2 regions of the Massilia suwonensis genome follow, and region 2 is predicted to be linked to the other one. Evidence: predicted binding sites of a transcription regulator. Region 2 holds the regulator's gene; the other holds the start of a gene.
The links. The regulator FNR, encoded in region 2, switches genes on or off when oxygen is low (the NO sensors DNR and NnrR bind a similar motif). The targets are predictions, from matches to a motif close to TTGATNNNNATCAA.
Positions count from the first base shown of each region.

Region 1 (5,637 bases), on a different contig from region 2:
GCGCCGAAAGCGGCCAGCGCGGCTTCGTGGAAGCCCGACAGGATCAGCTTCTTCTTGCCCGGATAGGTGTTGATGTCGCCCACGGCGAAGATGCCCGGCACGTTGGTCTCGAACTTCTCGGTGTCCACGACCTTCAGCTGCTTGCGCTCGATGTCCAGGCCCCACTCGGCGATCGGGCCGAGTTTCGGCGACAGGCCGAAGAAGACCATCAGCATGTCCAGCGGCACGCGGCGGGTGACGCCGTCGGCGCCGGTGACTTTCACTTCGCTCAGCTGGCCGTCCTTCTCGTCGAAGCCGGTGACCTGGCCGGTGATCAGCTGCATTTCGTACTCTTCGCACAGCTGCTTCATCTTGGCGACCGAGGCAGGCGCGGCGCGGAAGTCTTCGCGGCGGTGCACCAGCACGACCGATTCGGCCTTGCCGACGAAGTTCAGGGCCCAGTCCAGGGCCGAGTCGCCGCCGCCGCAGATGACCAGGTTCTTGCCTTCGAACAGGGCAGGATCCTTGACGCGGTAGTGCAGCTGGGTGTTCTCGAACTTCTCGATGCCCTCGACCTTGATCGTGCGCGCCTGGAAGGAACCGACGCCGGCGGCGATGAAGATGGTCTTGGTGATGAACTGGGTGCCGGTCGAGGTTTCGACGTTGAAGCGGCCGTCTTCGCGGCGCTGCACGGTCGTCACTTCCTGGCCCAGGTGGAAGGTCGGCTCGAAAGGCTCGATCTGCTTGAGCAGGTTGTCGGTCAGTTCCTGGCCGGTGCAGACAGGCACGGCAGGGATGTCGTAGATCGGCTTGTCCGGATACAGCTCGACGCACTGGCCGCCGACGGCTGCGAGCGAATCGATGACGTGGGCCTTGATCTCGAGCAGGCCGAGTTCAAAGACCTGGAACAGGCCGACCGGGCCCGCGCCGATGATGACGGCGTCGGCGTCGATGGCGCCGGCGAACGAACTGTTGGGGGCGATGCTGCCCGCATCATGGGTGGCACTGATCGTCATGTGCTTGGGTCCTGTTGATTTTGTAAAAGAGGGGCGCGCGGGGGATGCCCGATGCTGCGATGGCCGCTAGTGTGCCATGGATGGAGCGTGCCTGCTGGCGCCGGTCAAAACGGGCGCCAGCGGCGAAGAAGCATGACGCTTAGCGGGCCAGCTGGTCCACTTTGTTCTTGACGTCTTTCCACTCTTCCGCGTCGGGCAGGGCCGGCTTGGTCTTGGTGATCGACGGCCAGAAGCGCGACAGGTCGGCGTTGATCTTGATGAATTGCTGCTGGTCGCCCGGCACGTCTTCCTCGGCATAGATCGCATTCACCGGGCACTCGGCCACGCACACTGCGCAGTCGATGCACTCGTCAGGGTCAATCGCGAGGAAATTCGGGCCTTCCCGGAAACAATCGACCGGGCATACATCGACGCAGTCGGTATACCGGCAGCGGATGCACGATTCGGTGACAACGTGGGTCATAACAGTCCTATCTATGGTGGGGTGCCGCGGCCATCAGCGCAGGGTGGGGCCGCCAACATGGCAAAGCACTGTATTTTAGGGCAATTCGCCTTTTCCTACAAATTGGGCTTAGACACAATATACATAAGCAAATGTGATGCGTGACGCGCGATTTGCCCCGTGGCAGACCGCAAGCTGCCCCGGGGCAGAGCCGCGTGTCACTTGCCCGGCTGGTGCAAGGCCGCCTGGCTCTGGTCGCCTGACGGGACGGTTTCGATCGGTAACTCCTCGCCGGCAGGGCCGTTGCGGCCGCGCTCGGCGCACCAGCGCGCCAGCGCCTCTGCCTCGGCATCCAGAACACGCTCGATGTTGTAGTACTCGGCCAGGTTCATGGTGCCGCAGCAGGCGCGCCGGTCCTGCTGGGCGCCGGGGGCGTCGCAGACGGCCGCCGCCAGGCGCGTGTAGGCGCAGGGCACCGTGGCGGAGGCGCTTGGGCCGGTGGGCTCGACGGGAAGTGGCGCGTCCTGCGCCGCTTCCGGCCCGCCCACGACTTCGCGGATCGTGAACTGGTGGCGGATCGCATCGAGGTAGCCAACCGGTTTGCCGTCCTCGCTCGCCAGGCGCAGCATTTCGTTGACCACGTCGGCATAGGTGGCGGCGATGTCGGGTGCGGCGACCAGCGCCCGCAGCACCAGTCCGCGCAGCCAGGCGGCGACCCGGTGCAGTACGGCGGCATCGTCCTCGAAAGCCGGATTGCGTTCCAGGGCGAACAGGTCGGCCAGGATGTCGTAGACGGCACCCGTAAACACTTGCGAGATCGCGTGCACCTGGGTGCCGGCCTGCGAGAGCGTCAGGTCGTTGTCGGCGTTCCGGAGGCCGGTGGTGCCGCCCAGCGCCAGGCCGAACTGCTCGGCGATGTCGGCCAGGAAGGTCTTGTCGTGCAGGCGTGCCTTGGTCTGGGCCACCACCGCTTCGCACTGGTCGAGCTGGGACAGCGCGAGAAAGATCGCCGTCAGGTCGCCGAAGGATTCGTGCAGGCCGCCCGTCTGCGGCGGGGCGTCGGCCAGCAGCCAGTGAGGCTTCAGGCCATCCAGCACGGCGTGGCCGGTTTCGTGGGCGACGATGTCGAAGGAGCGGCAGGTGAATACGCGTTCCTTTTCCCCGGCGGGCACGAAGTCGCCGAACTTCAGGCAGGTCTGGGCGCGGCTGTAGAAGGCGTTCATCACGTTCGGCAGGCCGTAGGGGAAGATCTGCAGCGGCGCCGTGTCGATGCTGCTGTTCCATTGCCAGGGCAGCGGCATCTCGGCGCCGGCCGAGGACAGCGAACGCTGGTACATCGTGAGCGTCTGGCGCACCACTGCGAAGGTGTGGACGGCGTCGAACTGGGGCGTGTCGGGCATGGTGACGAAGTCGCCGAAGGCATTCGGCTCGACCGGGCTGATCCCGGGGTCGCCCGAGGCGATGCGGGCGTCGCGCGGTCCGGCCAGCACCACGCCGGGCAGGAAGGCCTTGCGGGTGCCCATCTCGAGCACCGACGGGTCCTGCTTCCACATCAGCACGCGCGCGCCGAAGGCGTAGGGCAGGGGCACGTCCGGGGCCGGCGGCGCATCCACCGCGCGCGGGGCGCCGGGCTGGTCGAGCAGCTGGGCCGCCTTGCGGTGCTGGCGGTAGGGCGCGCTCGGGGTGGGGATGAAGGCGACCGGAGGCTGGTCGCGCTCTGGGGTGACGATGTCGTCCGGCAGCAAGGCTCGTTCCATTGCGCAATCCTCATGTTATTGATGGCGATTGACTTAGCTCAGCCAATACTCGTCCCCCAGCCGGATATGGTTTTGACCCGGATCAATTGCACACTGGACTGGCATCAGACCCATGCAACTGGCATCATGGCGGACTGTTTGCGCAATTTGTAGAGAGAGAGGAATCACACATGGCCGACATCCAGATCGTCCAGGAGCACAAGCTGAGCCCGGAAGGGGCACGCGCCGCGGCGCAGCAGGTGGCCGACAAGGTGGCCGCCGAATTCGGCATGCAGTGCCATTGGGATGGCGACGTCCTGCGCTTCGAGCGCAGCGGCGTGGAGGGAGCATTGACCCTGGGCGAACAGCGCGCGGCGCTGCGGATCAAATTGGGAATGCTGATGAGTGCGTTTCGCCCGATGATCGAGGAGAAGGTAGCGGACAAGATGCGCCGGGTGTTCACCGCGGCGTGACGGCGTCGGGGTTGCCGTTGTAGGGTGGAGCGGGCGGCGAACCGCTCCTGACTCCACGCGGTTCAAGCGCTGCAACGCGTGGAGTCAGGACTCCACCCTACAAAACCGATCGATTCTCTTAAGCCTTCAGCTCTTCGATCAAATCGATGTACTGCTGCATGGCGTCTTCCTGCGAGGTGCCTTTCAGGGCGTCCCACGCATCGAACTTGGCGCGGCCGACCATGTCGGTGAAGCCTGGACGCTCGCCGGTGGCGTCACCGCTCGAGGCCTGCTTGAACAGCGCGTAAATCTTCAGCAAGGTCATGTTGTCCGGGCGTTCCGGCAGGTTCTTCGAATCGGCCTGGGCCTGGGTGAACTGGTCTTGCAAGCTCATAACTACTCCTGTGGATGAAGGTGCATTGACGGGATGGCAATGCGCGCGGCCATCTTAGCGCAGGGTTCGGCTGAGCGTGCCGTTTGGCGGGGAATTTTAGAAGGGATACTCGATGCTGCCTTGCCGCGCGAGGCGGGGCAAGGCAGGTGCTACCTGATTACTTAGACTGCCAGCAGTTCGACGTCGAAGATCAGCGTCGCATTCGGCGGAATCACGCCGCCGGCGCCGCGTGCGCCGTAGCCGAGGCTCGCAGGAATGGTGAGACGGCGCTGGCCGCCGACCTTCATGCCCTGCACGCCTTCGTCCCAGCCGCGGATCACGTGGCCGGCGCCCAGCGGGAACTGGAAGGGGTCGTTGCGGTCCTTGCTGGAGTCGAACTTGGCGCCGGCCGTGCCGTCGTCGTTGCGCAGCCAGCCGGTGTAGTGGACGGTGACGTAGTTGCCGGCTTTCGCCTCGGCGCCTTCGCCGACGACGGTGTCTTCGTATTGCAGGCCGGAAGCGGTGGTGGTAGTGGACATGTTGTTCCCTCGATAATCTGTGAACGGCGATTGTAGTGCATGCACCTGCAAACCGCCATTCGTTGCCCTGTTCTACAATGTCCTTTTGACATCGGGAGTCTTCCATGAAGGGCATCGCCACGGCCTGGGGCCGCGCACTGGCCGCCGGCTTTTCGCCGCGCATGATGCTGCTGTCGCTGGCGCCGCTGCTGCTGTCGCTGCTGCTCTGGGGCGGCCTGCTGTGGGCCTACGGGCCGGCGCTGTTCGACTGGCTCGATGGCGTCTTCCGCGACTACGGCTGGTTCCAGTCGAGCGGCAGCGTACTGTCCAGCCTGGGACTGGGCGTGCTGAAGGTGGTGGTCGTGCCGCTGATGGCGATCCTGCTGCTGCTTCCGCTGATGATCGCCTCCGCCTTGCTGTTCATGGGCGTGTTCGCGATGCCGGCCATCGAGCGCTATGTCGGCCGCCGCCAGTTCCCCAAGCTCGAACAGAAGGAGGGCGGCAGCTTCGCCGGCAGCGTCTGGATGAACCTCAGCAGCGTGCTGGTGTTCGCGCTGCTGTGGCTGTGCACGGTGCCCCTGTATGCGATCCCGCCGCTGGCGGTGCTGGTGCAGGCGGCGTTGTGGGGCTGGGTGTCTTCGCGCGTGATGAGCTACGACGCGCTCGCCGCCCACGCCAGCGCCGCCGAACGCAAGACCCTGATGCACACGCGGCGCTGGCCGCTGCTGGCGATCGGCATGGCCTCGGGCGTGCTGGGCGCGCTGCCGGGCATCGCCTGGATGGGCGGCGCGGTGCTGGCCGTGGCCCTGTTTCCCTTCCTCGCCATCCTGTCGGCCTGGCTGTATGTGCTGATCTTCCTGTTCACGGGATTGTGGTTCCAGTACTACTGCCTGCAGGCACTGGAAGAGCTGCGCGGGCAGGACGCAAGTGCACCGATGGGCACCCTCGAACGTTGATGAAACTGCCTGTCACAGACCCGACATGACTGCTGTGTAGGATAGCGAGAAGGATGCTTGTAGGCATCAATGCTATCCCGATAACTCTGCCGTTGTTTTTTTGCGAAAAAAATCAGGGCAGGTCAAATTTGTTGAACAGCGCTTCATCCAATACCTGTTGATGTG
Region 1 covers NZ_JBHSMR010000001.1:294,356-299,992, reverse strand. Annotated here, with positions in the region: gene ACFPQ5_RS01305 (NAD(P)/FAD-dependent oxidoreductase) at 1-995, opposite strand, end outside; gene fdxA (ferredoxin FdxA) at 1,135-1,458, opposite strand; gene ACFPQ5_RS01295 (gluzincin family metallopeptidase) at 1,656-3,194, opposite strand; gene ACFPQ5_RS01290 (polyhydroxyalkanoic acid system family protein) at 3,365-3,646, shown strand; gene ACFPQ5_RS01285 (acyl-CoA-binding protein) at 3,765-4,019, opposite strand; gene ACFPQ5_RS01280 (FKBP-type peptidyl-prolyl cis-trans isomerase) at 4,181-4,537, opposite strand; gene ACFPQ5_RS01275 (EI24 domain-containing protein) at 4,642-5,472, shown strand.
Region 1: the regulator FNR is predicted to act here: its motif matches at 3,267-3,280, upstream of ACFPQ5_RS01295 (gluzincin family metallopeptidase).

Region 2 (5,637 bases):
TCGCAGTTCGGCGGCCCGCAGGTCGGGCTGGTCAACTTCCTCACCCAGACCCACCCGATGCGCAACGCGCAGGACGTCGATTCCTGGCTGGCGCGCCTGGAGCAGGTGAGTACGCGCATGGACGAGGCGCTGGCGCGCGCCCGCAGCGCCACCGAACGTAAATTGATCCCGCCGCGCTTCATCCTCGAGCGCGCCCAGTACCAGGTCGATACCTTCCTCAAGCCGGCGGCAAGCCAGAACGTACTGGTCGCCTCGTTGGAAAAGCGCAGCGCCGAGCTGAAGGACCTGACGCCCGAGGCGCGCACGGCGGCGATCGCGCGCGCCACCCGCATCGTCGAGGACAAGATCCGCCCGGCCTATGTGCGGGTGCAGGGCTTCATGGTCGAACTGCATCCGAAGACGAATGACACGGCCGGCGTCTCGCGCCTGCCGAATGGCCGCGCCGCCTACGACCGCGCGATCGCCAACTTCACCAGCACCAGCTTGACTGCCGACGAGATCCATGCGATCGGCCTGCGCGAGGTGGCGCGCCTGGAAGGCGAGATGGACAAGCACCTGCGTGCGCTCGGTTTCAACGAGGGCAGCATCGAGGCACGCATGAAGGCGCTCGACGCGACCTTCCAGCCGAAGGCAGACGAGGACCCGCGTCCCGCCATCCTGGCGAAGTACAAGGAAATGGTGAAGGATGCGCAGGCGCGCAGCGAGTCGCTGTTCAACCTGAAGCCGCGCGCGCCGGTCGACGTGTTGCGCGAGCCGCCGCTGACCGAAGCCTCGGCCGCCGCCCACTACAGCCTGCCGGCGCCGGACGGCAGCCGCCCGGGCGTGTTCTGGGTGCCGCTGCGCGGTCCGAAGTTCGACATGATCCGCATGCGCAGCCTGTCCTACCACGAGGCCGTGCCGGGCCACCACTTCCAGCTGGCGATCCAGCAGGAGCTGGCCGGCATCCCGAAATACCGCAGCCAGCGCATCTTCAGCGGCGGCAGCGCGCACAGCGAGGGCTGGGCGCTGTACACCGAACGCCTGGCGGTGGAGCAGGGCTGGTACGAGAATGACGTCCCCGGCCTGCTCGGCGCCCTCGGCTCGGAACTGTTCCGCGCGCGGCGCCTCGTCGTCGACACCGGCCTGCATACCAAGGGCTGGACGCGCCAGCAGGCGGTCGACTACGGCATCAACGTCGAGGAAGTCGACCGCTACGTCGTCTGGCCGGGCCAGGCCACGGCCTACATGATCGGCATGCTGCGCATCGTCGAACTGCGCGAGAAGGCGAAGGCGGAACTGGGACCGAAGTTCTCGCTGCCGGCATTCCATGACATGGTGCTGGGCGCCGGCTCGGTGCCGCTGGACGTGCTGGGGCAGTTGGTGGATGGCTGGATCGCCAAGGAAAAGGCGAAGGCCTAATTGTTCGCACCGCCGCCGACAGTCGTTGGCTGCGGTGTAACGTAGGGTGGGCATGCCCACGCGTTCGTGCTGTGGTGCTGCCCCAAGGTCTTGCTGGCCTCGCGCCGTATCGGATTCGATTGTTTTTCGGGTGAGGTAAAGTACGAAAACGCGTGGGCATGCCCACCCTACGGTGCGCGGCTGTCACGAATAATGGCGAAGCTGCGCGGTCATCCAGTGTGTTTTCACCAGGAGCACAACAATGGAAACCCAGCAACTCCACCGCGGCCGCCTGATCGACCACATCCAGCTGGTGGTCAAGGACCTGCCAGCCTCCCGCAGCTTCTACACCGCGATCTTCGAGACACTTCGCATCCCCTTGGGCGGCGAGGGCGACGATTATTTCTGGTACGACGAACTGTTCGTCTCCACCGCCGACAGCCAGGCCGCCCAGGGCAAGCTGACCGGCCGCCTCCACCTGGCCTTCCAGGCCGCCGGCCGCGCCATGGTCGATGCCTTCTACCAGGCAGCATTAAACGCCGGCGGCAAGGACAACGGCGCGCCCGGCGAGCGTCCCTATCATCCGGGCTACTACGCCGCCTTCGTGCTCGATCCGGACGGTAACAACATCGAAGCCGTGTTCCACGGCGCGGCTACACGCAGCGCGTCCTCGGTGCAGATTACCTTCTGAAAAAACGCTTCAGGACATCGGAGCGCACTGGTCGGTTCCGGCGGCGATCGCCTTCAGCTTGGCCGGGTCGAGCAGCTTGACTTCGCGCTTGTCCACTTCGATCCAGCCCTGCTTCTTGAAGCGCGAGAGCAGGCGGCTGACGCTTTCGATGGTCAGACCGAGGTAATTGCCGATGTCTTCGCGCGACATGCGCAGGCCGAATTCCGTACTCGAGTAGCCGCGCGCGGCATAGCGGGCCGACAGATTGACCAGGAAGACGGCAAAGCGCTGCTCGGCGCGCATATTGCCGAGTAGCAGCATGACGTTTTGCTCGCGCGTGATTTCCTGGCTCATGATCCTGTGGAAGTGACGCAACAGGGTCGGCACGTGGCCGAACAGTTCTTCCAGGCGCGCGAACGGAATTTCGCAGACTTCGCTGTCTTCCAGCGCGACGGCGTCGCAGTGGTAGCGGTCGCCGCTGATCGCATCCATGCCCAGCAGTTCGCCGGCCATCTGGAAACCCGTGATCTGCTGCTCGCCGGCCGCGTTGATCTGGTAGGTCTTGAAATGGCCGTAGCGCACCGCGTACAGGCTGCGGAAAGGCTCGCCCATGGCGTACAGGCGCTCGTCGCGTACAAGACGGCGCCGGCTGCCGATGATCTGGTCGAGGCGGTTGATGTCGGCATCGTCCAGGCCCATCGGCAGGCACAGCTGATGCATGCTGCAGGCGGCGCAGCTGGCCTTGATGGCGCCCAGGCTGACCGGTGCGCTGTTGGGGAAGTGGATGGCCTGGCTCATCGGTTCGAAGACATTGAATGGTTAAGCGGATTATAGACCGGTCAGCGGCGCGCTCCCAGCGTTCCGGACATTGTTATCCGCTTGGAATAGGTTGATACAACGGTGCAAGAGCGCGCACGCATCCGGCTAGACGAAGCTCTGCTCTGGTCAATCGGGCAATCGTGCGCCCCCACTGTCGTGCTAGATTCCGGACACCGCATCCAGAGGAGAACACATGTTCGGCCTGTCGGCATTGGACCTGGCACGCATCCAGTTCGCGTTTACGATGTCCTTCCACATCCTGTTCCCGGCGGTGACCATCGGCCTTGCCAGCTACCTGGCCGTGCTCGAACTGTCCTGGCTGCGCACCAGGCGCCAGGTCTACGTCGACCTCTACCACTTCTGGCTGAAGATCTTCGCCGTCATGTTCGGCATGGGCGTGGTCTCGGGCATCGTGATGGCCTACCAGATCGGCACCAACTGGAGCTACATGTCCGAATTCGCCGGCTCCATCATGGGGCCGGTGCTGGCCTACGAGGTGCTGACCGCCTTCTTCCTGGAAGCGGGCTTTCTTGGCGTGATGCTGTTCGGCTGGACCCGGGTCGGCCCCGGCCTGCATTTCCTTGCCACTTGCATGGTCGCCGTCGGCACGCTGATTTCCGCGACCTGGATCCTGGCCGCCAACAGCTGGATGCAGACGCCGCAAGGCTATGCCATCGAGGGCAACCGCATGGTGCCCGCCGACTGGCTGGCGATCGTGTTCAATCCCTCCTTTCCGTATCGCCTGATGCACATGGTGGTGGCGGCCTACCTGACCACCGCCCTGATCGTCGGTGCCACCGGTGCGTGGCAATTACTGCGTAAAAGGGACAACCCGGCGGTGCGTAAGATGCTGTCGATGGCGATGTGGATGATCCTGCTGGTCGCGCCGATCCAGGCCGTGATCGGCGACTTCCATGGCCTCAACACGCTCGAGCACCAGCCGGCCAAGCTGGCCGCGATGGAAGGGCACTGGCAGAACGAGCCCGGCGAGGCGGTGCCCTTGCTGCTGTTCGGGATTCCCGACATGGAGGCCGAGAAAACGCGCTATGCGGTCGGCGTCCCGCACCTGGGCAGCCTGATTCTCACGCACTCGTGGAACGGGCAGTTCCGCGGCCTGAAGGAGTTCCCGCGCGAGGAAAGGCCGAATTCCCTGATCGTGTTCTGGAGCTTCCGGCTGATGGTGGGCCTGGGCCTCCTGATGATCGCCCTCGGCGCCTGGAGCCTGCTGCTGCGGCGGCGTGGGCGGATCTTCACCACGCGGCCTTTCTTGCGCGCCGCGCTGTGGATGGGTCCGGCAGGCCTGGTCGCCATCCTGGCCGGCTGGGTCACCACCGAGGTCGGGCGCCAGCCCTGGGTGGTATACGGCGTGCTGCGCACGGCGGACGCGGTTTCGCCGCACGGCGCCGGCGCGCTGGCGCTCACGCTCGGGCTGTTCGTGATCGCCTATTTCTTCGTGTTCGGCGCCGGCACGGTCTACGTGCTGCGCATGATGAAGAAGGGGCCGCAGGCCTTCGAGCTGCACCGGGCTACCGCCGGCGGACCGGGAGAAGGGCGCACGCCGATGCGGCCCTTGTCGGCGGCCGACGTCGGCAATGACGACGATAGCGACGGCGATGGCGACGACAATCCGGACGGCATCGGCCGCGGCGCCGCGCTGGACCGCGACGGCAAGGGAGGGTGAGATGGGCATCGACACCTCGGTCATCTGGGCCGTCATCATTTATTTTGCCGTCTTCATGTACGTGGTGCTGGACGGCTTCGATCTCGGCATCGGCATGCTGTTTCCATTCGTCAAGGAAAAGCGCGACCGCGACACCATGATGAACACGGTCGCGCCGGTCTGGGACGGCAACGAGACCTGGCTGGTGCTGGGCGGAGAAGGGCTGCTGGCGGCTTTTCCCGTGGCTTACTCGATCATCCTGTCCGGGCTCTACCTGCCGCTGATCTTCATGCTGATCGGCCTGGTCTTCCGCGGCGTGGCCTTCGAGTTCCGCTTCAAGGCCAAGGACCACCGGCGCCACCTGTGGGACAAGGCCTTCATCGGCGGCTCGGTGGTCGCTTCCTTCTTCCAGGGCGTGTCGCTCGGCGCCTTCCTCGACGGTATCACCGTCTCGGGACGCAGCTATGCCGGCGGCCCGCTCGACTGGATCGCCCCGTTCCCGCTGCTGGCCGGTTTCGGCGTGATGATCGCCTACACCCTGCTGGGCAGCACCTGGCTGGTGATGAAGACCGAAGGCGAGCTGCACGAGCGCATGATCGAGGTGGCCAAGCCCTTCGCCCTGATGCTGCTGGGCGCCATCGTCGTGGTCAGCATCTGGACCCCGCTGCGCGACGCCGCCGTGGCCGCGCGCTGGTTCAGCTTCCCGAACATCGCCTTCCTGATGCCGGTGCCGGTGCTGGTCTTGCTTTCGATTATCGTCCTGCTCGGCTCGCTCAAGGGCAGGCCGCACCGCCTGCCTTTCGTCTCCGCGCTGGCCCTGGTCTTCCTCGGCTATACGGGCATGGCGATCAGCATCTGGCCGCACATCGTGCCGCCCTTCATCACCATCTGGGAGGCTGCATCGCCTCCGAGCAGCCAGGGCTTCGCGCTGGTCGGCACGCTCTTCATCCTGCCCGTGATCCTGATGTACACGGTCTGGTCGTACTGGGTGTTTCGCGGCAAGGTCAAGGCCGACGCGGGGTACCACTGATGCGTCGCGAGCGCACCTGGCTGCGCAGGCTCGGCTGGCTGCTCGTGCTGTGGGCGGGCGGGGTGGCAACGCTCTGGCTGG
Region 2 covers NZ_JBHSMR010000013.1:1,030,952-1,036,588, reverse strand. Annotated here, with positions in the region: gene ACFPQ5_RS12595 (DUF885 domain-containing protein) at 1-1,398, shown strand, start outside; gene ACFPQ5_RS12590 (VOC family protein) at 1,640-2,068, shown strand; gene fnr (fumarate/nitrate reduction transcriptional regulator Fnr) at 2,078-2,845, opposite strand; gene ACFPQ5_RS12580 (cytochrome ubiquinol oxidase subunit I) at 3,060-4,547, shown strand; gene cydB (cytochrome d ubiquinol oxidase subunit II) at 4,549-5,556, shown strand; gene ACFPQ5_RS12570 (DUF2474 domain-containing protein) at 5,556-5,637, shown strand, end outside.